Labilibaculum antarcticum: one gene and its partner. The protein of the gene in region 1 binds, or shares a complex with, the protein of each later gene. Links are inferred from orthologs where the notes say so. Each region holds a gene or a part of one and is shown on either strand. Other genes may lie near its edges. The genes, in order: gcvH and ALGA_RS09095.

Region 1 (13,082 bases):
AATTAACAAGATTGATAAGGTCGGTGCTGATCCGGAAAGAATTAAAAGCGAATTAGCAAACATGAATTATTTAGTTGAGGACTGGGGTGGTAAATACCAGTGTCAGGAAATTTCAGCTAAAAACGGTGTTAACATTGAGGAGTTGCTTGAAAAAGTTCTTTTAGAAGCAGAAATGCTTGAATTAAAAGCAAATCCAAATAAACGTGCAATCGGTTCAGTAATCGAATCATCCTTAGATAAAGGTAGAGGTTATGTTACCACTTTATTGGTACAAGCCGGAACATTAAAAGTTGGTGATGTTTTGCTTGCTGGTAGTTATACTGGTCACGTAAAAGCGATGTATAACGAACGTGGAAACAAAATTGACAAAGTAGGTCCTTCTGAACCAGCTTTGATTCTTGGTTTGAACGGTGCACCTCAAGCGGGTGATAACTTCCACGTTCTGGAAAGTGAAAAAGATGCACGTGGAATTGCTAACAAACGTGAACAACTGCAACGTGAGCAAGGTCTTCGTACTCAGAAGCACATCACTCTTGCTGAGATTGGACGTCGAATTGCAATTGGAAACTTCCAGGAACTTAATGTTATTGTGAAAGGTGATGTTGATGGTTCTATTGAAGCACTTTCAGACTCATTAATTAAACTTTCTACTGAAGAAATTCAGGTAAATGTTATTCATAAGGCTGTTGGTCAGATTTCCGAATCGGATGTACTGCTTGCAACTGCATCTAACGCAATTATTATTGGATTCCAGGTTAGACCTTCTATTGGAGCAAGAAAGCTTGCAGAGAAGGAAGAAATCGACATCCGCTTGTACTCAATTATCTACGATGCAATTGCAGAATTGAAATCGGCTATGGAAGGAATGCTTTCTCCTGAAATTAAGGAAGAAATTATTGCTACTGTTGAAGTTGTTGAAGTATTCAATATTACCAAAGTAGGTAATATTGCTGGTTGTCTTGTTCGTGATGGAAAAATCAATCGTAATTCGAGAATCCGTTTAATCCGCGATGGTATTGTGGTTTACACTGGAGTACTTGGTTCACTGAAACGTTTCAAAGATGATGTGAAAGAAGTTGCCAAAGGATACGAGTGTGGTTTGAATATCGAGAAATACAACGACATCAAAATTGGCGATATGGTAGAAGCATTCGAAGAAATCGAAATAAAGAAAAAATTGTAATACACAATTATATAAATAGTAAAAAGCAGGTTTTAGAGCCTGCTTTTTTTATGACCTAAACTAGGTAGTAAAACACATAAAAAAAACCCTCACACGTAATGTATGAGGGTTTCATTGTATATAGAATTCTTACAATAATTCCTTGTACTGATCTGCAGATAATAATTCTTCCAATTCAGCAGCATTTTCTATTTTAATCTTTACGATCCAACCTTCACCATAAGGATCAGAGTTAATCGATTCTGGAGCTTCCTCTAATTTATCATTGAACTCCAATACTTCACCACCAATTGGCATGAACAAATCAGAAACAGTTTTTACTGCCTCAATAGTTCCAAATATTTCTTCTTTATCAAGTTCCTCGCCTTCAGTTTCGACTTCAACGAAAACGATATCTCCAAGCTCGCCTTGAGCAAAATCAGTAACACCAATAAAAGCTTCATCGCCTTCAACACGAATCCATTCGTGATCTTTGGTATACTTTAAATTATCAGGTACATTCATGATAGTATGTTGTTTATTAAGAGTGTTAAACTACTGTTCAAATTTACATTTTTTTTTTAATTATAAGATATCAGCCGAAACAGATTTCAATGTTTTATAACTTATTCTTATCCACTCCCAATAATCAACTAAACAGACCAAAAAGCCCTAGATATATAGAACTATCACCAAGCTTCTAATTCGAAAGAGTAAATCGAATACTCGCCCCAAATTCGGTAGTAGTAGTTGGGTACGAAAGCGACACATAAGGAGTATTCACAATACGATCATAATACAATCTTAAATTGAATCGATTACTCAAGACATAATCTGCACTTACCTTCACGGTTACAACCTTCTGTCCAGATGTCAACTGATTTACTTCATCAACAATCTTTCTAATGATCGTATTATTCTTACGAATAGATAAATCTCCACGTAGACTTAAGTCACTCTTGTATTTTTTCTGTTTTGATCCAGAGCCAATGATCATTCCAAAATCATCGAATCGATAACCCAAACCGAAAATCATTTCATTTGAAGCAACTTCAGTCAATTGCGTGTTAGACAAACCTAGAATTAAATTTCGGGTCCGCTTAATTTCAAAACTAGTTGAGATGTTGTTTTTCCAGATCATATCAATATTAATCAGCGGGTTAAACTGCTCGTTTATCGAAATGGAATTGGCTTCGTAAAGAGGTAAAAAGTTATCAGCCATATCTTGGATAATACTGAAACCATCATCACCTTCTTCGTAGGTTAAATTGGTATTGTAGGAACCTACATTATATGTAGCATTATACGAATGACTCAAATTTATTGATTTAAAATACCTCTTAATTAATGGTAATTTAGATAAGCCTTCGAATGTAACTCTCCAATTTGGTTGCATTCGAGAAATAGTCGGGAATAATTTATTGTAACCTTTGCCTCCATTTCCATATGCCTTTAGGAAAGCCGGAATTAATACTTCCTGAGAGGTAGATCCATATCCTTCATAAAAACCGGTATTCTCACCTTTATCATCCAATAATGAATAACTCTCAAAACTATCTCCGTAACGTTTTTCGGCTAGTCTTGATGACTCCAATTTTCTATTCTCTAAAAATTCGTCGAAATATACCGATGAGTAATCTCCTGTATTTCCGATGGTAAAGAATGCAGATTTCAAACTTAAGAAACTCATGCTGAAGTTACCAGATTTAACAAGGTTTTCGGCACTAAAACTATCATTTCCCGAATCGTAAAGATAATATTCACTTCTATTTTTTGAATAATTCCGATTTGCCGTTAAATCGATTTTCAAACCTTTTACGGGTTCAACGGTACTTCTTATCGTCAAATTCTGAGTGTGACTCATTACATAGGGTTCATTTAATGCTTCATCATTTGTAATCCAGCCTTTCTCAGCCGCACTTCTGGCAAAATTAGTATCTTGATTACCAATTAAGAAATTAAAGCCCGGAGCCTTCGTTCCATTATAAGCTTCCCCTCCAAAGTAATTAGTTTGTGGCAAATATCCTGGCAAAGTGGTTGAGTTAATCTCTGAATAATTAATGGAGATATTACGCACACTCATTACTACTCTAAGGATATTTTCACCTATTGCTTCAAAAACATTACTGCTTTCCGAAAGCTTTCCATTTACTCTCACACGAACGTTTTTCACGTTTTCGCTTGCTGTAATTTTGGCTCTGTTACCAGTTACTGATTTCACCTTAACTGCCACTTCTTTTCCTTGTGTATCGTACACTTTAATAGAAATATCCTCGGTTGACAATTTGTGATATATTGAAGTCGGTATCCCAGCTTTTAATTCATCAACTGTACTTTCAAAATTTACCTTCTTGAAGTTTTCGGTTTTCTTCTTGTATTTCCGATTGGAACTATATTTCCGGTTTATTTTTTTCAGTATACCAATTTTATTATACAGATTAACCAAATTCAACTGTCCATTTACCTGAATATTATTTGAATTTCGAATGGTATTTCCCAATTCGATAGTATCAGCAGTAATTGCACCAGCATTCCAGTCATAAGCCCCAGCATAACGGGCTGTTACAGATGTCCAATTAAACCAAGGTATTTTATTAATTGGTACCGTATAGGTTAGATTAAAATTATGATGATATTGAATATTTCTACCACCATCCATAACATTATTCCAGATTGAATCTTTCCAAATATTGTAGGTGTCACGGTCTCTATCCTTATCAACAATACCATCAGGTTCATCAATTCGAGATGTATTCGTCGCTGAGAAATCAAATTTCAATCCTTTTGTGAGGTTATACTTTAAATCGTAATAGCGATACCAAATAAAATCCTTATCAAAAGTTGGTTTAATCTTTAATCCTGGTTCTTCTATATTTCTTTTCTCAATTTCACGATAATAGCGTTGTATGTCCGATCGGAAAGAAAGTTGCGTTGGCAAGTAGTAGAAATTAAAATCTTTTAATAAGCGAAATGCTGGTTTTTGAAAAGCCTTTACTCTCTTAAATGGTTGAACATTCTTAGGTCGGTTATTGTAGTTATAACTTATAACTCCCCTGTAATTCTTTTCCAAATCACGAACTGTATTCACATCTCGAGAATAGGTTTCGTTATAGGAATATGTAAGAGATAAATTAGAAACGTCAAACAATTTCGGTTTTCCTTCCGCCTTTTCAATACGGACATTAGTCAGATTAAAACTCTTCCTTTTGGTGTACTCCTGAGACATTTTTTCAATTGAATCCCGCTCTGTTTTAGATGCGGCATTCTCCAATGCTACATCCAAAGGAATATCTGGATCTAACGGATTGTATTCAGGACTTATTGTTTCTTCTGAAATGGCATAATACAATGGGATACGAACACCCGATTTTTCAGGGAAAAATTTACCCAGCTCAAAACTAGCAGATAAATCATACTGAAAGATATCATCTTTGTATCGATCGTTAACACCATCTTCGATGCCACCAAAACCAGATGTAATTTTACTTCCTGCCCAAGTAACAGTACCAAAATCGGCCAGTTTTGTTGTTACACGAAGGTTAGCTGCCCAACCTCCATCTTCATCAAAATCTGTTAATCGTAACTCATTTAGCCATACCTCTGCCGATTTGGGCAGATTATCATCGCTTCCTGTAACATCATTGGTAGGATTCTTAATACCAACCATTACAGTTTTAACATTCGCTAGGTTTGGATTACCTTTTATTCTCACGATATGTCCATCGTGCAAAGGATCAGCATCACTTGACAACTCTCCCACAGATAAATTGTACCCCGTAGAGTATTCAATAGTTGAACCAACTTCTCTCATAGCATCATTACGAAGTTGCTTTATAGTTTGGAACAACCGAAGGTTAAAATCAAAACGATTTTCGTCAGGCCAAACTGCCAATCGATCATCTTCATTATCTCCATTGTAAAGACCTGGAGAAGTTAACTTTAATGGAATTTCATATTCATAGTAGTTATCCTGATAATCAGATCCTAAACGAATAAATACGCTCACTTCTTCATCTCTAACAGCAAAACCTTCAATCTCTTCAGCATGAACATCCATTTTAAGTTTACCATATTTCCTGATGTCCATATTAAGGGTCTTGTAAGCCCCTTTTCCTTTCCCATTCTCAAGATCAGTAACTTTCAACAATATCGCCTGCTCATTCAATTGAATTAATTGCGGATTACTAGGATCCACAACTCTATCAATTCCCGGAGGCAAAATATAGTTTACTGGTTGCTTGCTGGCATTTTCTTCAATATTCACTGCAGTAATATCAAATCCTGCATCCGAAGTAGAAAAATCCAATTCATCTTCATTGATAGATTGTTCATATCTCCGCCAATCATCACGAACTAAATCAAGAGTTGCAAATCGAAGAACCACATCCTCTTCAAAATCTTTCATGAACATTCTCATGAATCGAATTGATGTAAAGTCGCTAATATTGCCATAGATATCTTCAAACTCATCTACCGGGATCTTAAACTGATACCAGTCGACAATACCATCAGTACCATTTGCTAAATCAACATTACTGGTTACTTTATCAACAATAAAGTTTTGGCCTACCTGCATTTCGGTTGGAGCCAAATGCACTTTATATTGATAATATGCTTCAGTCTCACTCAACGTATTATCGTGATTGATATCCTCCACATCGGGCAATGTGGTTGCAGATGTAGGATAAGAACTTCCAGAAAGTTCAGAGGTTGGTGAGTTACCTTCAGGGCCATTATATTTCTTATACCGCTCCAAAATGCTCAGTTCTTCACTATCGTAATCAGCACCTCTAAAATAATGATAATCATCACTGGAAGGGTCATTTTGAGCCAAAACATATGCTGGCGAACCAGTTCCCAGATTTGTTGAAATACTAATTGCCTGAATGTATTCTTGATAATAGCTCAGCTCATCATTCGAACTTAAACCATCCAATCCAACATCCTGATATCTTCTAGAGTTGGTATTGTTATCAAAAGCATTAACCAAAGACTGAACCAATGGAACTCGTCCCCATTTTGTACTATCTACCAAAGTCACCACCTCGTCAGTTGGTAATCCATTCTCAAATGATTTACGCGAATCTCTCAATATATCTTCCGAAACATTACCAAGGTTAAAATACAAATCTCCCCCTTTATGATCTGGATCATATACAAATGGATCCATCATCCAAAACTCCACATAAGCAATATTTGCAGCTTCAAAATCGTTGGTTTCAATTTTTCTCATCACACCACCCCATCTCGATTCAGGAACTTTCAAACTACCATCTGAATTCATACCTTGAGAAATACCAGCTTGTCCATCGACATCAAAATTATAAGGCCCTTTTTCTTCAGGGTAATATGCCATATTCAATACCGAAATATTAGTAGGAACTCCAGAGGCTCTCTCCTTATTCGGCCAAATTTCTTCTTCAAATATCTCTCTAACAAAATGATTCGATTGCTGTTCTTTATCAGACTTAATGTGTCCGGGTGTAGCAGAACTATTTCTTAAGAATAGTGGGTCAATTACGTACCAAGCTAATTTCGCACGGTTGAAACCATATGCCAAATCATTATTCAAATTTCCTTCTGGAAACAAAAGATCATTATTTTGTGGGGTACTGGCCAAAACCCAAGAGCTCAAACTCTTCATATCAATAGAAGTTTCTGTTCCCTCAAAATCGTCGATATAAGCTGTTCCTGAACTTCCAATTGCTTTGTTGTGTCCTGGCACCAATTGCGCAAATTCACCTTCAACCGCAATTGACGAAGGCTCTTTGGTCTCGATAAATGGAATTTTATCCACCATCCGAGTCAAAAATTGGGACTCGGTTCTATAACTACCATTCAAACCCCAAATAGTATTTGAAATTGGTTCATCTCCAATATTCACTTTCTGAGTAAGTGGCTGTTCTGAAAGGTGCATCATTGTAGCACCCAAATTAAAATCATCATTAAACTGATAATCCATTTGAACACCCATTAAGGTTTTAGTTTGAATATTAAATAAAGAATTATTTTCTGATGAAATAGAAATTGGAGTACTGGATTCCAATAGACTTTGATTAATGATTTTGACCCTTCCTAATGTATAATCAACAGTATAATCAATATTCTCAACTAATTCCCGACCACCTGCTTTAACACTTACCGAACCCGGTTCCACATTTAAAGCATTCAAAGAAATCTCTGAGCTCGTGGATGATTTATAACTACCCTTTAAACTATATTTGTTTTTTTCTGCAATTTGCTGTGCATCATTTTGTGTTAAGCTATAAAGTTCCTCAAACACATATTTATCAGCAATTGCATCATTACCAATCTTAGCTCTTAAATAGCTACCAAAAGGTTCAATTTCAGGAAATATAATTCTTCCGTTCGTTGAATAAATTGTAATTCCATCGATAAAATCAAACATACCATCTGCACCTGGATCCAATTGTGAATTCAGATTATCAACATTTAATACTTCAAGTAGAATTTTATTTTTAATATCACCTTCCTGTAAATAATTTACAGCAGTTCCTGCATTATCATTTTGATACAATACATTCAAAATAAAATCCTCGGGATTAACTTGATATGCGCCAATGTTGTAAATATTCTTCATCATCAACTTCCAAGTTGGCATTTGCGGACTCAGATTGGTTCCTTTCAGTAATTTCATGATGAGAGTTTGCGGAGCACTAACTCCATCGCTGGTAAATTCACCGACTCTAAACACTTGACCTCTGTATATATATTCAAACGAAACAGCTAAAACTTCATCAGCATTTAATGCCTGATTTAAGGAAATATACCCCAATTTTTCGTTCACGGAATATTCTGATTCAGATAGTTTGCGGGCATTTTCAACTTTCTCGTAATCAGTTCCACTCACAAAACCAGGAGCTAATGGTGATAAGGTACTCGTAACCTGATTAATGTCTCTAATACCTGAATAAGCAGTATTCATTTGTTGATACAGATCATTCAATTCATTATTTGGCAAAGTTCCCGTTCCTGTTTGAGAAAATAGAGACGAGTTAGATATATTCGACGCATCTTCACCCAAATCAAAATAAGCAACAAGGTTACGAGAATCCTGAAAATTAGAGGATTTATTAGTCACCCAAACTTCAACTTTATTGATTGAAACTGCTGAGTTAACTACCGGAAGGTTTTGAAGAGATTGATCGTAATGATCGTAAAAATATTTTGAAAGAAAGAAATGTCGATTGGCCTCATATTTATCTACCGAAATCTCAAATTCATTTTCTTGAGCTCCATTCTCCATCTCGACAACACTGGTTTCTCCTTTTTGTTGTGAGAAAACAGAGGTAACAGATAGCTTACCAAATTGCAATTGGGCCTTTACTCCAAACAAGTTTTGTCCACCAGTGATCAGTGTATTCGAGATTGGCATTGAAACATTACCTGCTTCAATTTTCTTAATAATTTCATCTTCATCTCCAGAATACTCCAATCTCATTTGATTTTCAAAATCAAAAGTTGCTTCAGTATTGTAATTCACATCCATCTTCAACTTCTCTCCAACAGTACCAGTTACATTCATTTGAATTTTTTCATCAAAATCGAAACTGGTTGTTTTTCGAAGATTTACAGGAAGGGTTGGATTTTCGACTTTGGTTGTATTGATACCAAAAGTTAGTTCTGCTGAACCTTGAGGTTTTATAGAGATAGTATTGCTTCCAAAGATTTTATCGACAAATTGCCCCCCTAATTTTAAATCAGGCACTAATTCGTCTCCTCCTAAAGATCCATCATCTCGGCTTCGTTCCATCCAATAATCACGAAGAGATTTCTCGGCTTCATATTCTTTATACTCTTGGGCAGTCATACTAATAGGACGACGATAATCAACATCACCAATCCTAGTCACCAATATGTAATTCCCACTAACAGGATCGTATTTAATTGAGGTTATAATATTTTGTGGATCCTTTAGATATAAAGGGGATTGTTTTTGAGAACCAAACTCTTGATTATCGTTTACATCATCAAATGGATAACGTAGCGAATTGTCTTTTGCATCTGGATTATCTTTGTGAAACGGTGATTTCAAATTAACTACGTCCCCCGACTTTCTGTTCGTCTGTTTGGTAGTATCCTGTTGTTGAATTATTTGAAGTTCTAATTCCGAATTTAAGTTGCGGGTATTCATACTGTAATTACTTCCAAAAGCACTACAGATCAACATTATTATTAGGGTCAGAGTATATTTAATCAGTTTCTTCAATGGTTGATGATTACCTTAGGTTAGTAAAGCAATTACGTTCTTCTATTATAATTGTTTCAAGGCCAGCTTAATTAAATCTTCTACACTTGCATCAAGATTTGCTGTAAATATTTTATCAATAACTTTAGTTACTGAATTCTTTGCAAAACCCAACATCACTAAAGCAGATAACGCTTCAGCCTTAGTAGTATTGTTCTGAGGTAAAGAAAAGTCAGAGATATCCGTATCTTTTCCCAGTTTATCTTTTAACTCGATAATAATTCTTTGAGCAGACTTAGCTCCAATTCCTTTAACTCCCTGCAAGGTTTTTACATCGCTTGAAATTATAGCAGTTTGTATTTCGGAAGGTGTTAAAGATGAAAGCATCATTCGCGCTGTATTTGCACCTACTCCTGATACCGAAATTAAATGGCGAAAAACACCTCTTTCATTAGCATCGAAAAATCCGAAAAACAAATGAGCATCCTCTCGAACAACCTGATGCAAATACAACTGTGCCTCCTTCTGTCCAGACAGTTTCGAATATGTATTCAATGAAATATTTAAAAAATAACCGATTCCGCTAGTTTCAACAACTACCGAAGTCGGTGTAAGATCATCAATAACTCCCTTTATATACTCAAACATAAAATATGAATTGAATTTTTCTGTTTAGACCCTTAAAATATGTAAAAATATGCAAATTTTACAATCAATACTTCGCTTTTAACAAAAAAAGAAAGAGCGATTCAAATTTAACCGCTCTTTTATTTTTTTTGTTAAAAATAAATTACGAATTTCTTGAAGATTCTGATAATTTCATCGGATTCTTACTGATTTCTGCAAAATTCTCCCGACTTCTAAAAACATCAATTGCCAGATACAAAGCTTGCTGAAAAGATTTTTCAGATGCTACATTTGTTCCTGCAATAGAATAAGCCGTTCCGTGAGCAGGTGATGTACGAACCTTGGATAATCCTGCTGTAAAATTCACTCCAGAATCAAAAGACAATGCTTTAAATGGAGCCAGACCCTGATCATGATACATTGCTAAAATAGCATCAAATTTTGTATAATCTGAAGAGCCGAAAAAGCCATCGGCCGGATAAGGTCCTAAGGCAATAATTCCTTTCTCTCGAACTTCCTCCAAAGCAGGAATTATTATATCAATCTCCTCTGTTCCAATTAAACCTTCATCGCCAGCATGTGGATTAAGACTTAACACAGCAATTCGTGGTTTTCTAATTCCAAAATCCTTTTGTAAAGAGCTATTTAAAATATTCAGTTTACTAATGATATTTTCTTTTGAGACAACCTCCGGCACCTTCGAGATAGGAACATGACCGGCAACAACGCCAACTCTAAGTTTATCACTAATCAAAAGCATTAATGATTTACCTGAATTCAATCTATTTTCCAAATATTCAGTATGTCCAGGGAAATGAAAATCTTTAGACTGAATATTCTTCTTATTTATTGGTGCTGTAACCAATACATCAATTAATCCCTTTTCTAGATCAGCAACAGCAGCTTCTAAAGCTTTAAAAGAAGATTCACCAGCACTAGGAGTTGATTTACCTAACTCAACTTTAATATTTTCGTCAATGCAGTTAATAATATTTGTTCGATTCGGATGCGCATCCGAAGCATCCATAATATTATTTAAACTAAAAGTTTCTATATTTAGAGCCTTCCTGTGATAAGCGGCTACTTTAGGAGAACCATAAATAATTGGAGTGCAAAGCTCATACATCCTATCATCTAGTAAGGCTTTAATAATAACCTCGTAGCCTATTCCGTTAATATCGCCATGAGTGATTCCAACTCTTATCTTAGTGTTTTTCATCTGTTATCTATTTATATCAGTGGACTGATATCATTTTCCAAAGTCTTTTTCAGCAATATTTGCCGAATAGAAAAAAATGATCAGTTATATAATTACTTCTTAAAATCACCTCCTGAAATAATGCAATTCAAAGAGTGACTAAGAAATATATTTGCAAGACATTGTGCCTCAATTATAAAAATTCATTACAAAAATAGAAAGATTCAATAAAAGAGCATCATCTTTTCGATTATTCCTAGGAGCGATATTGTTTAATAAATTCAAATAGCAAACGAACACCTACACCAGTGCCACCTTTCCCTCGATAATTATCCATTGGACTAACAAATGCGGGTCCGGCAATATCGAGATGAACCCAAGGATAATTCGTGAAATGTTCCAAAAATTTCCCGGCAGTAATTGCTCCGCCATCTCGTCCTCCAATATTCTTTAAATCCGCAATGTCCGATTTAATCAACTCGTCAAACTCTTCCCAAAAAGGAAATTCAACAAGTCTTTCGTACACTTTTTCACCCGATTCCTTTAATTGAATCATCTTCTTATTACTCTCTTTGTTCCCCATTGCAACAACGCCATACTTTCCTATAGCTGCTGCTGCTGCCCCTGTTAAAGTTGCCAAATCGACAACAAATTCAGGCTTATACTTATCGGCATAACTTAGAGCGTCCGCCAGCAACATTCTTCCTTCAGCATCGGTATTTAAAACTTCAACTGTTTTTCCATTATACATTTCGACAACATCGCCAGGAACATAAGCATTTCCACCTGGGCGATTGTCTGTTGCAGGAATCAATCCAATAACATGAATTGGTAATTTAGCTTTTGCGATTGCATAAATAGCTCCGGCCACCGATGCTGCTCCACCCATGTCTGACTTCATTAAATCCATACTATCTTTAGTAGGCTTAAGACTCAATCCTCCTGTGTCGTACACAACACCTTTCCCAACAAAAATAATTGGTTGCACATTAACAGCATCTTCCGATTTCCATTCTAAAATTGAGAAGGTTGGCTCATCGATACTACCTTTGTTTACTGCTAAAAGGCCTCCCATTTTTAAGCTCTCAATCTTTCTTTTCCCAAAAACGTCTACTGAAAAGCCTGCCTGAACGCCCATTTTTTGAATCTCTTCACTTAATTTTTGTGCGGTAAGGTAGCTTAAAGGTTCATTTACAAGTTCACGTGCAAACTTCACACCTTCCACAACTGCTTCCAGTTCATTTAGCTGTTTTTCACTTACCACATCACTATGAATAGTCAGATTATCAAGCGTATGTTTGGTTTTTTTTGTATCCGTGAAGTATTTTAAGAATTGGTAATTGGTTAAGGAAACTCCTTCTACAAAAGCTAATATTGCCTCTGAATGATTCAAGTAATCCTGTAGAATAATTTTAGAGATTTTACTTTCCTGAATCTTTGTGTGCAAAGAGAAGCCCAACTGCCTCATTTTTTCCAAATCAGAATTTGAATACACTTTATTGCTTGAAACGTGTAAATAAATTTTGTGCGTATAACGATTCAACTCAATTAATGTAACTTCAGCATCAATTTGATCTTCGGCAAACTTCATTTCCAAATCGGAAAGAGGAAGATTTTTATAATTATCAGTAGTTGCCAAATAAAGAATATTTTCATTCTGATCCGGCTTTTGAAAGCATTTTATTTCTATTTTCATCACACCTCATATTAGTTAAAACACTATAAATACCAACAGGTTAAATCGCATTCATCAAACAGAATAGCCGATCATGTGAATCAACAATCTCAAAATGCTAATGAATAAATATTTCCCGTTAATTTTTATAGTCAAGTAAAAATAGTAAAAAACTTAGCGTAAAGCATTACGCTTTGAATGGGAAAAATAA
Region 2 (12,911 bases), 320 kb from region 1 along the record:
AAGAAGCGAACAACCGTAGAAAAATTCAAGCCAACATTACACAACAAAAAGTCTTAACTGAAGTTAATGAATTGTCATTGTTTCTTTCCGAGGCATTGAAACAGCTAATGGAGCAAATGGCAAATGCCATGCCTGGAGATCAAATAGGCGATAAAAAAGGAGGCAAGCCATCCTTCTCAGGTATGCGATCAGAGCAGCAGTCATTAAAGAAGATGCTCGAGGAGATGATTAATGAAATGAAATCAGGAAATGGCAAAAAAAGTTCATCAGAGAAGCTCGGCAAATTCTTACAAAAGCAGGAAATGTTTAAACAAAGTTTAAGCGAAATGATGCAAAAAGGAGGTGTAGGAGATGAAACAGAGAATATATTACGTGAAATAATGAAAATGATTGATCAAACGGAATTGGATCTATCAAATTTTTCTATAAATTCGAATACCGTTAATAGACAGAATAGAATAATTTCACGTTTATTAGAAGCTGAAAACGCCCATAGAGAAAAAGATTTTGACAAAAAAAGGGAAAGTAATTCAGGAAATATTATCAAATTGAGTAACCCTATAGAAATATTTGAGTATAAAAGAGTACGAACAGATTTTGAGGGACTTTTTGATGACTCTTATGTAAAGATGCTCGATTACTATAATAAATTGTATTTGGATTACATGATCAAAATTAATAATGACTAAATCAGAAAAATTGCTAGTCTTTCCGTCCGAATTAGAAAATATAAGTAGAGTTGAAAAACTCATAGATGAAATTTCATCATCTCATAACCTTAGTTCTGAAATCTACGGGAAAATTTCGGTTGCCATTATCGAGGCAGTGAATAATGCAATCTTGCATGGCAACCAGTTAGATATTAATAAAAAGGTGAAAATTGAATACAATATCGATGATGAGTCGATAAGCTTTATTGTGGGGGATGAAGGAAAAGGATTTGACTTTTCGAATATACCTGATCCAACTCTACCTGAGAATTTGGAAAAAACACATGGAAGAGGAATCTTTTTAATGAATCATTTAGCGGATGATATTGAATTCGCTAAAAATGGTGCAATAGTAGAAATGAAATTTATTTTTGGATAAAAATGGTGATTACTTACGATTCGTGTGAAACTAATATTCCCGCGATTGATCAGGAGCGTTTAAGCGAATGGATCAATCGCGTTGTTGTTACTAATGGTTACGAAATAGGGGAGATAAATTACTATTTTTGCTCCGACAATTACTTGCTTGAAATGAATCGTGAACACCTGAATCACGATTATTTTACGGATATTATTACTTTTGATTATACCGTTTCTGATATTGTATCAGGAGATTTATTTATTAGTATAGATACAGTTCTGGATAACGCAAAAGAATATGGATGCGATTACTTTCAGGAATTGCATCGTGTAATGATTCATGGAATCCTTCATTTAATGGAAATTGACGATAAAACTGATGAGGATCAGGAAATAATGACTCAAAAGGAAGACGAATCATTAGCATTACTTTCCAATATTGATTAAATTTGTAAAATTTTTTGAGTTTATTAATCTGAATACTAGATTTTCAGCCAGGGTTTAATCTTTGTATGTTGCTGGTTATCAGCTGTGTAGGCGAATGATTATTTTCACGGAAGAATATTAAAGAATAACGAATACAAATATCTTATAATATATGTTGCCTAAGTACGATGTTATAGTGGTTGGTGCCGGTCATGCCGGATGTGAGGCGGCGGTAGCTGCGGCAAATCTGGGATCTTCGGTTCTTTTGATTACCATGGATATGAATAAAATTGCTCAAATGTCATGTAATCCAGCTATTGGAGGAATTGCAAAAGGGCAAATTGTTCGTGAATTAGATGCCTTGGGAGGGTTTACAGGAATAGTTGCCGACCGTTCGTCCATTCAATTCCGAATGCTAAATCGCTCCAAAGGGCCTGCTATGTGGAGCCCAAGATCACAATGCGATAGAATGATTTTTTCTTCAGAATGGAGAAAAATTGTTGAAAATACAGATAATCTTGACATGTGGCAGGATGCCGTTGTTGGGATACTTATTGAAGAGGGGAAAGCTGTTGGGGTGACAACCAAATTAGGAATTGATATTCCAGCCAAATCAGTAATTCTTACTAATGGAACCTTTCTTAATGGATTAATACATGTTGGCAGCAAGCAAGAAAAAGGGGGGCGAACTTCAGAACCAGCCTCAGTAGGTATTAGTGAACAATTGAAAAGTGTCGGTTTTGAGGTAGGCAGAATGAAAACAGGAACGCCGGCCCGTTTAGATGGTCGAAGTATCGATTTTTCTCTAATGAAGAGGCAAGATGGGGAAGAAGGATTTTATCAGTTTTCTTATTTAACCGACCATGTTGATAGAACTCTTACTCAGAGACCCTGTTATATTACGTATACAAATCCAAAAGTTCATGATGAATTACGCAAAGGATTTGAGGAATCACCAATGTACAATGGAACGATTCAGAGTACAGGACCAAGATATTGTCCGAGTATAGAGTCTAAACTGTCAACTTTTGCAGAGAAACAAGAGCATTTGCTTTTTTTGGAGCCTGAAGGAGAGTACACTCATGAGTATTATGTCAATGGATTTTCATCCAGTCTACCTTGGGATGTTCAGTTAAAAGCGCTTCAGCAAGTTCCGGGTTTGGAAAAGGTGAAAATGTATCGTCCGGGATATGCAATTGAATATGATTATTTCGATCCCACTCAACTTTATCATACACTGGAAACCAAATTAGTTTCTAATTTATTTTTTGCCGGCCAGATTAATGGAACAACCGGTTATGAGGAAGCTGCAGCTCAAGGAATGATGGCAGGTATAAATGCAGGCTTGTCGGTACAAGAAAAGGACGCTTTTACACTAAATAGAGATGAAGCTTACATTGGAGTTCTAATTGACGATTTGGTAACAAAAGGTGTTGATGAGCCTTACCGAATGTTTACCTCTCGAGCAGAATATCGTATTTTATTAAGACAGGATGATGCCGATTTACGACTAAGTCCGAAGGCTTTTGAGTTGGGATTGGTTGGAGAAAAACGAATGAATTTGCTAAAAGAGAAGATTGAGTTTAGAGATAAATTGGTTACCTTTTGTAAAGAGTTTAGTTGCAAACCAAAATTTTTAAACCCAGTACTCGCGAAATTAGGAACAGCTCCATTAAAGCAAGGGGTGAAATTATATGATATTATTCTAAGACCTCAAGTTCAAATTTTGGATTTAGTGGAAGATGTATTACCGTTAAAAGAATTGATAGATTCAATTCCAAGCAGGCGAGAAGAAGTTATTGAAGCGGCGGAGGTTCTTATAAAATATTCAGGCTATATCAACAGAGAAAAGTTGATAGCAGAAAAACTAACACGCTTGGAAAATATAAATATAAAAGGTCGTTTTGAATACACAAGTTTACAATCAATTTCGACTGAAGCCAGACAAAAATTGGATAAAATACAACCGCAAACCATCGGTCAGGCATCTCGTATATCGGGTGTTTCACCTAGCGACATAAACGTTCTTTTAGTGCTCATGGGACGATAACGTTCCACGTGGAACTAAGGAGTATTTTAAAATAGTTTACTCCTTAAAATGCCCGAAATCGGCTTTTCACACTTGAGAAGGCTTATTTCGGGCATTTTTGAAGGCAATATTGAGCTATTCTATGAATTTAATAAGATCATTAAAATTGATAATATACAAGACATGACAAGTAATACATTTTCAATATCAGGTAAAGTGATAGATGTAATTTCACGAGAAATAATCAAAGCTGAAGTTGTGGTTGAAGAGGGGCGAATTACTTCCGTTACGCAAAGAGATTCTGTTCCGGATCATTATATTTTACCAGGACTTGTTGATGCACATATGCACATTGAAAGTTCGCTCTTGATACCAAGTCGATTTGCAAATTTAGCAGTTCGACAGGGTACATTGGGATTGGTGACAGACCCACACGAAATAGCAAATGTGTTGGGCGAGATTGGTGTCGATTTCATGATTAATGATGCTAAAAAAGTTCCGTTGGAAATTCGCTTCGGTGTTCCTTCGTGTGTTCCTGCAACTCCTCACGAAACTTCAGGTTTTGTTTTGGACAGTAATATTGTGGAAAGTTTACTGAAGAGAGAAGAGGTGGTTTGTCTTGCAGAGGTTATGGATTTTGTAGGGGTAATAAACGATGATCTTGAGGTACTCAAAAAAATAGTTGCCTGTAAAAAACTTGGGAAAAAAATAGATGGTCATGCTCCTGGATTAAAAGGGCAGGATCTGAAAAAATATGTGGCATCAGGTATTTCTGCAGATCATGAATGTTCTACTTTAGAGGAAGCTCTTGAAAAAATTTCATTAGGGATGATGATTCAAATACGAGAGGGAAGCGCCGCTAAAGATTTTGATGCACTTTGTTCTTTATTAGAAACTCATCCAGAAAAAATCATGCTGTGTACTGACGATCTACACCCGGATGATTTAATTGAAAAAGGGCATATAAATTACCTGATTAAAAAAGGACTGAAAAAAGGACTTGATTTATTTTCATTACTTCGGGCAGCAAGTTACAATCCAATTCATCACTACGGTTTAGATTTGGGTTTGCTTCAAGTTGGTCATTCGGCAGATTTTATTGTGATTGATAATCCTGAATCATTTATTGTAGAGCAAGCATTTAGAAAAGGAGTTTGCATTTATAAAGACAATGAGGTTTTGTTTGATGTAAGCAATGAAATTATCTTGAATAATTTTAGTCGCAAACCAATTCAGTTATCCGATTTAATTGTAAAAGCGGAAAATGGTTCATTGCGTGCAATGGTGGTGAAGGATGGTGATCTAATAACGGATTCCGTTTTGTGCAAACCGAAGGTTGTGGATAAAAATGTTGTTTCGGATGTAGATAATGATTTGTTGAAAATGGTTGTGATGAGTCGATACGATAATGGTAATCCGGTAATGGGTTTTGCAAAAGGCTTTGGTTATAAAAAAGGAGCCATTGCAGAGAGTATTGCTCATGATAGTCACAATATTATTGCTGTTGGCACGAGCGATGAAGAATTGTTACATGCAATTAATACCTTAATTGAAATGAAGGGTGGGATTGTTGCTGTAAATAATGGGGAAAGTGAATCGGTTCGATTAGAGGTTGCTGGTTTGATGTCGAACAAGACCGGGGAAGACTTAGTTAGGGAGTATGCCAAATTAAATGATTTTGCTTCGGCTCTTGGTTCAAATTTTGAATCACCATTTATGACACTTGCATTTATGTCTTTACTCGTTATTCCAAAACTTAAATTATCGGATAAAGGTCTGTTTGATGTAAAAGAATTTAAGGTGATTAATCTTTTTAAAGAAGAGTAAGCTATATTAGAGGAAAATTAGAATAGGTGATAAAAAACAAAAATACAGATCATTTAAAATCCTTGGTTTCGGCATTGCCGGAAGAGCCGGGAGTGTATCAGTTCTTTGACGAGAGCAATACTATTATATATGTAGGAAAAGCTAAGCGACTCAAACGAAGAGTTGCTTCCTATTTTAATAAAGTTCACGATTCGGCAAAAACCAATATAATGGTTCGCAAGATTGTGGACATCCGACACATTGTGGTGGAGTCGGAAGCTGATGCTTTGTTATTGGAAAATAACTTAATTAAAAAATATCAGCCTCGTTACAACGTTCTCTTAAAAGACGATAAAACATTTCCTTGGATTTGCATTAAAAAAGAAGAATTTCCAAGAGTACTTGTCACCCGATACTTGCTAAAAGATGGAGCCGAATACTTTGGTCCATATACAAGTGTTAGAATGGTGAGAGTTCTAATGGACATGATTAGTTCTTTGTATCAATTGCGGACTTGTAATTTAAAATTGAGTGAGGAGGGTGTAAGGGATCAAAAGTTTAAGCTTTGTTTAGAATTTCATATGGGAAATTGTAAAGCACCATGTGAAGGGAAGGAAAATCAAGAAGAATACAATTTGAAAATTGCAGAAATACGAAATATTCTAAAAGGAAATATTGGTACGGTAACTTCACACTTGAAGGAAAAAATGCAGGAATTGTCTGTTGATTTTAAATTTGAGGAAGCTCATATCATTAAAGAAAAGCTTGATTTACTATCAAAATATCAAAGTAGATCTACTATTGTAAATCCATCAATTAATAATGTTGATGTTTATTCTATTGTCGATGATGAGAACTTTGCTTACGTAAATTTCATAAAGGTTGTTAATGGGGCAATTATTCAAGCCCATACCATTGAGATGAAGAAAAAGCTGGATGAGAGTAAAGAGGATTTACTTTTATTGGCTATTACCGACATTCGACAAAAGATTTTCAGTACAGCAAAGGAAATACTGGTACCTATCGAACTTGATTTGGTGATAGAAAATGTTCGGTTTATTGTTCCTCAGCGGGGAGACAAAAAGAAATTGCTGGATTTATCAGAACGTAACGTCAAATATTACCGTCTGGAGAAGTTAAAGAAGGGGGATAAGTCAATAAAACAATCTCATGCCGATCGAATTGTTGAAACAATGAGAACCGATTTGCGATTGAAAGATGCGCCGGTTCATATTGAATGTTTCGATAACTCGAACATACAAGGAACTATTCCCGTTGCTTCCTGTGTTGTATTTAGGAATGCAAGACCTTATAAAAAAGACTATCGTCATTTTAATATAAAAACGGTAGAAGGAGCAAATGACTTTGCTTCTATGGAAGAAATAATTTATAGACGTTACAGAAGATTGCTTGATGAAAACAAAAGTTTACCACAGCTAATTGTTATTGATGGAGGCAAAGGACAGTTGGGTGCAGCTTTGAATAGTTTGGATAAATTGGAATTGCGTGGAAAGATTTCAGTAATCGGAATCGCTAAAAAATTGGAAGAAATTTATTTTCCGGGTGATCCTTTCCCCTTGTATCTGGATAAGAATTCAGAGACTCTTAAAACCATTCAGCACTTGCGAAATGAATCGCATCGCTTTGCAATTACCTTTCATAGGCAGAAGCGATCAAAGGCATTTATTGTTTCTGAATTGGATAAAATTGAGGGAATCGGACCAAAATCAGTTCAAAAATTAATTCAAAAGTTCAAGTCTGTTGAAAATGTGAGGAAGGCCTCTGTTGCTGAACTGGAAACTGAACTGGGTAATGCAAAAGCTTTAACAGTCCATAAATATTTTAATTAGATGTTATTGATTGAGGTGTTCGTAGAAATTTTAATAGTGCTGTAATTTCAATTTTACTGAAATATGATTCTTAAAAAAGAGCTGATAGGAGTTCTTTATCAGTAATTTCATGAAAGAATAGATTTAAGTCAAGTTCTTTAAGTGTCTTTCTAATAGTGGTTTTATCATGATATTTACCAATTAATTTAGTTTTAAAATGGGAAATCTGATTTTCTACAAGACAATTGCCAAATAATTCAAGATTTTTAATGATTCCTTTCTCTACCTTCATGCTAAGTTCTAGAATGCCACCTCCAGGGAAATTACTAAGTTTTTCAAAAATGTAATTGGGAGAGTAGCCATAGTTCCATTCCCAGTTATTGTATTTTTCTGCCATTAACGCCTCTATCTTCTCAATATCAATTGCTGATAGTTCAAATTTTTTGGCATCCAGGAACTTCGTTTTTAAATCTTCTAAGATTAATTGACCAAACTTCTCTAAACTCATTGAATCGGAAAGGTATTCTGAGATGTTGGTAACCTTACTTCTAATGGATCTAATGCCTCGATCCTTAAACTTGAGAGGATTAACCTTTAGTAGTTGGTTTAGTTGCTTTAAATCGCTCGAAAACAGCATTGTGCCATGCTGCATGACCTTGTTTTTGTAGATGTGAGAAGCATTGCCTGAAAACTTCTTTCCATCAATGGTTAAATCACTTTTTCCTTCGAACTTTGCATCTACGTTTAGCGCCTGAAGAGTATCAACAATCGGCTGACTGTATTTCTGAAAGTCAACCAATTTGCCTTTTTCCCCATTCTTAATAAAGCAATAATTTAGATTTCCTTCATCGTGAAAAACAGTACCTCCTCCAGACATTCTTCTTACAACCGGAATGTTTTCCTGTTCGGCTTTTTCCAAATTTATCTCAGCCAAAGTATTCTGATGTTTCCCAACAATTAGGGCAGGAGTGTTGGTGTATAAAAAGAAGAAATCGTCCTCGTAGTTTTTTAGCAAATACTCTTCGGTGGCAATGTTAAAGGACGGATTAGTAGATGAACTGATAAAATACAGCATGTTTTGTTTGTTAATTTTTCGATCCTACAAATATGATTATTTATTGGGGAATATTTTAATTTAGACTTAATTTTAATAGTGAATTTGTAAGGAAAATCAGCTTTAGCTATTTCATTGCCCTTACTTTTGTTGTGTTATATTTGAAAAGGCTAATAAATTACAATCTTAATAAACATATTGATATGCGTATTGTGATTCAACGGGTTACGCAAGCTACGGTGAGTGTAGATTCTAAAATAATAGGACAAATTTCGAAAGGACTTATGGTTTTGGTAGGGATTGAGACTGCCGATACTGAAGAGGACTCGGAATGGTTAAGTAAAAAAATATGCAATCTTCGAATTTTCGATGATGAAGAGGGCGTAATGAATAAATCATTGATGGATGTTGATGGAAACATTCTGGCAATAAGTCAGTTTACCTTGCATGCTAAAACTAAAAAGGGGAATAGACCCTCTTATATTTTGGCTGCAAAACCGGATATTTCGGTTCCCTTGTATGAGAATTTTGTGGCTTGTCTGGAGAAAGAATCCGGAAAGAAAGTTGAAACAGGAGAATTCGGTGCCGAAATGCAAGTCTCATTGGTAAACGATGGTCCGGTTACCATTGTAATGGATACTAAAAACAAAGAATAGATCATGAATCAGATAGGAATTAAGGAAGCCCAGGAGAAAGTTGATTGGTGGATTAAAAAGTATGGAGTTCGCTATTTTAATGAATTGACCAATATGGCAATTTTGACCGAAGAGGTAGGAGAGGTAGCTCGAATTATCTCTCGGAAATATGGAGAGCAATCTTTTAAGGAAAGTGATAAAGCGGTTGATTTGGCAGATGAAATGGCCGATGTCTTATGGGTTCTGATGTGCTTGGCAAATCAGACAGGAGTCGATTTAAACGAAGCTTTCCAGAAGAATATTGCAAAAAAAACGGAGCGGGATAAGGATCGCCATAAAGGAAATGATAAATTGAAGTAGCTTGATTTGATTCTCCCAGTTGATGGGTGATTAATTAACCGGGCAGGAATAGGGGATGAGTAAAAAAATATCTTAATTTTGAGTTCTTAAAGACAATATCCTTACTTTTAGAAGTTTGGATAATTGATGGAAAAATCAGCGAATAAAGATTCGCAACTGGTTATTAATCACTTACATACATTATGAAGAAAGACATTTTAGAAATCTTAAGATCATACGATCTTAAGATTAGCGATGCAGAAGTTAAAGCAAATGTCAAATCAATTTTGGACAAAGACTTTGAAGCTTTGTACACAATTGAAAATTTAAAGAAGAATTTTTCTTTTATAGATTTAACGACACTGAACTCAACAGACACGCACGCAAAGGCTAAAAGTTTTGCTGACAATGTAAATAACTTCCAGAATGATTTTGACATGCCAAATGTGGCTGCTATTTGTGTATATCCATACCAAGTGCCTACATTGAATGAAAACTTAAAAGCTGAGGGCGTTAGAATTGCTTCCGTAGCAGGTGTTTTCCCATCTTCTCAATCATACGTTGAAGTTAAAGCATTGGAATGTAAAATGGCTGTTGAAAAGGGAGCTGACGATATTGATATTGTGATATCAATTGGCGCTTTTTTAGAAGGACATTATCAAACTGTATTCGATGAAATTGTTATTCAGAAAGAAGCTTGTGGTAAAGCACATTTAAAAGTTATTCTTGAAACGGGAGAACTTAAAACGTCAGAAAACATTCGTACGGCATCTATTATAGCCATGGAAGCTGGTGCTGATTTTATTAAGACATCAACCGGTAAGGTTCCTGTTAACGCAACTTTAGAAGCCGCTTATGTCATGACTCAGGCAATTAAAGAGTATTTTGACAGGACAGGAAAGATGATTGGCTTTAAGCCCGCAGGTGGAATTTCAACAGGTAAAGATGCAATTGAGTTTTTTGCAATTTCAAAAAGTAACCTAGATGAAAATTGGTTAACTAATAAATACCTAAGAATAGGAGCCTCCAGCCTGGCAAATAACCTATTGAAAGAAATCCATTTTATCGAAACGGGTGAGCAAAAAGAAATAAAGTATTTTTAAAATACTGCATTTAATAAATGAAAGTCGGATTATTTCCGACTTTTTTTATTTACTTGCGGTAAAAATATTTAACATCACCTTTAATTGTTTATTCCTTCATGTACAATGAATCCCATGATCCGTTGAAGAATAAAGTTCAAGAACTCGAAAATGAAATAAAAAGATTACGTAAGCTAATTCCTCAGGAGTATCTTACAGATGAATACTTTCAGTCTAAATCTTTAAATAGTAAAGATTCACTTTCGGTAATTGATACGAATTTCACTTTAATTGATGTAAATGCAAAACGGCTAATAGGAACAGGTTTAAAACGATCTGAATTAATTGGTGAAAAATGTCATAAGATTTTTTATGGTTTAGATAAACCTTGTGATGAATGTGTTGTTCCCCAGATTATAAAAAGCAAAGAAGCAAATAGTTTCCTAAAGTCAAACCTAGATAATAACAAGATTAGGTTTGAAGAAAAACATCTTTCCCCTGTTTTAAACAAGAAAGGAAATGTTGAAAGAATTATTGTCCAAAGCAAAGACATTTCCAGTTACTACCATCTGGTAGATCGAATAGGACAAAGAGAAGAATTCTACAAAAATATTTTTGAGTCAGCCGGAGATGCTTTTTTGGTTCATGATGAAACAGGAAGATTAATAGAATTCAGTTCCCGACTAAGTGATTTGTTGGAATACACCAAAGAGGAATTGAGTAACTTAAATGTTAGCGATATTGATGATCCTAGTTATTCTATGCATTTTGATCAACGTCAGAAGTATATAGAAACGGAAGGTTCGGCGCTATTTGAGACCAGTTTGATTAGTAAATCAGGAGAAAGAATTCCGGTTGAAGTAAGTGCTAATTTAATCAGCTTTTCAAATACAAATATTTCATTTGTTGCCATAAGGGATATCAGGAAAAGGAAACTAGCTGAAAAAAAATTGTTGGAAAGTGAAGAGCGATTCCGAACTTTAGTTGAAAATGCTCCGGATTTAATCATGCGATTTGATGTGGATTACAAACATCTTTTTGTGAATTCAGCTTCATTCAACATTCTAAAAATGCAGCCGGAGGAATTTATTGGGAAAACTCACTTCGAAATGGGCTTTCCAAAAGATAAGTGTGAGTTTTGGGAACGTGAAATTGATTTAGTTTTCCAATTGAAGAAGCCACATAGTGCCGATTTTAGTATTTCATTTGAGGGTGAAGTTCATCATTTTGAATGGCAATTAATCCCGGAATTAAATTTGGCTGGAGAATGCGAAACCATACTTGCGATTGCTCGTGATATCACCGTTCGAAAAAGAAGTGAAAATGCATTCAAAGAGGCTATCAAGACGAAAGATAAATTCTTTTCAATTATAGCCCATGATTTAAAAAATCCATTTAATGCTTTACTGCCAATAGCTAAAAATCTGTATCAAAACTGTAGGGAAATGTCAGAAGATCAAATCTTTGAGGCTTCCACGATTATTCATTCTGCGGCTAAACAAGAGTACAACTTACTGAAAAATTTACTGGAGTGGGGAAGGTCGCAAATGGGGAAAATTGTAAATGCACCCAAGCAGATTAATCTCTTAGAGCTGGTGGAGTCGAATATTCAGCTTCATAAGACCAAAGCAGATCGGAAAAATATCCACGTAAGAATAAGCAAGGGGGCAAATACCATGGCTTTTGCCGATGAATACATGCTGGATACAGTAATTCGGAATTTATATTCCAATGCAATAAAATTCACTAATCCAGGAGGGAATATCCAAATTAGGATAGGTAGAAGTGGTTCAAAATCAATAATCTCTGTTGAAGATGATGGATTAGGCATTAGTGAGGCAAATCAGAAAAGACTGTTTCGACTTGATACGAATTACACAAGAGTTGGAACCTGTGAAGAGTCCGGGACAGGTTTAGGTTTACTGCTTTGTTATGAATTTGTAATCCAAAATAATGGAACAATATCCTTGGAAAGTTCGTCTGGTAAAGGAAGTATTTTCACTGTAGAACTTCCTTCAAACTAGATAAACTATTTATTTCTGCTAATCGTGTAATCAACTATGTTGACTAAGGCTTCCTTCGCTTCAGAGGAAGGAAACGCATTTAAAACATCCAATGCTTTTTGCTTGTATTCGAGCATTTTATCTCTTGTGTATTCAATACCACCTTTTTCTTTAACGAAAGCGATTAATTCGTTCACTTTTTCAGAGTTTTTATTGTGTTTACGAACAATTTTAAGTGCCCATCGACGCTCTTTTTCAGAAACTTCCCTTAAAACGTAAATCAAAGGGAGGGTTAATTTTTTTTCTTTAATGTCATTGCCCGTTGGCTTTCCAATACTGCCTTGTTTTTCGTAATCAAATAAATCATCTTTCATTTGAAAAGCAATGCCAAGGTATTCTCCAAATTTCTTAAGCTTTTGCTGATCTTCGTAATTTGCTTTTGCCGAAATTGCTCCCAATTGAGTACAAGAAGCCATTAAACTTGCCGTTTTCTTATAAATGATATCAAAATAAACCTCTTCCGTAATGTTTAATTTTCTTGATTTTTCCAATTGAAGCAATTCGCCTTCACTCATCTCTCTAACTGCATTAGAAACAACTTTAAGCTGTTCAAATTCGTTATTATCAAGAGCAATAAG

What was found.
Region 2: the proteins of gcvH (region 1) and ALGA_RS09095 are in contact, whole or in part, in a crystal structure (PDB 3A7A), measured with the Escherichia coli proteins. The link is inferred for Labilibaculum antarcticum from one-to-one orthologs.

What each region holds. Positions count from the first base shown.
Region 1 is NZ_AP018042.1:2,615,656-2,628,737, reverse strand. The notes cover bases 1-2,940. They hold gcvH (glycine cleavage system protein GcvH), read right to left. Parts: upstream 1,688-2,940; coding sequence 1,313-1,687; downstream 1-1,312. Other genes in these bases: sov (T9SS outer membrane translocon Sov/SprA), read right to left, coding at 1,863-2,940; infB (translation initiation factor IF-2), read left to right, coding at 1-1,183. Outside these bases: more of sov, read right to left, coding at 2,941-9,353; Holliday junction branch migration protein RuvA, read right to left, coding at 9,438-10,019; 4-hydroxythreonine-4-phosphate dehydrogenase PdxA, read right to left, coding at 10,162-11,217; ALGA_RS10335 (leucyl aminopeptidase family protein), read right to left, coding at 11,453-12,892. UniProt on the Escherichia coli protein: The glycine cleavage system catalyzes the degradation of glycine. The H protein shuttles the methylamine group of glycine from the P protein to the T protein.
Region 2 is NZ_AP018042.1:2,305,535-2,318,445, reverse strand. The notes cover bases 6,244-9,012. They hold ALGA_RS09095 (lipoate--protein ligase), read right to left. Parts: upstream 8,236-9,012; coding sequence 7,252-8,235; downstream 6,244-7,251. Other genes in these bases: ALGA_RS09085 (nucleotide pyrophosphohydrolase), read left to right, coding at 8,874-9,012; dtd (D-aminoacyl-tRNA deacylase), read left to right, coding at 8,418-8,870; uvrC (excinuclease ABC subunit UvrC), read left to right, coding at 6,244-7,181. Also shown: ALGA_RS09125 (hypothetical protein), read left to right, coding at 1-689; ALGA_RS09120 (ATP-binding protein), read left to right, coding at 682-1,089; rRNA maturation RNase YbeY, read left to right, coding at 1,092-1,517; tRNA uridine-5-carboxymethylaminomethyl(34) synthesis enzyme MnmG, read left to right, coding at 1,669-3,546; ade (adenine deaminase), read left to right, coding at 3,709-5,352; more of uvrC, read left to right, coding at 5,379-6,243; more of ALGA_RS09085, read left to right, coding at 9,013-9,209; deoC (deoxyribose-phosphate aldolase), read left to right, coding at 9,392-10,291; ALGA_RS09075 (PAS domain-containing protein), read left to right, coding at 10,390-12,294; ALGA_RS09070 (polyprenyl synthetase family protein), read right to left, coding at 12,300-12,911. UniProt on the Escherichia coli protein: Catalyzes both the ATP-dependent activation of exogenously supplied lipoate to lipoyl-AMP and the transfer of the activated lipoyl onto the lipoyl domains of lipoate-dependent enzymes.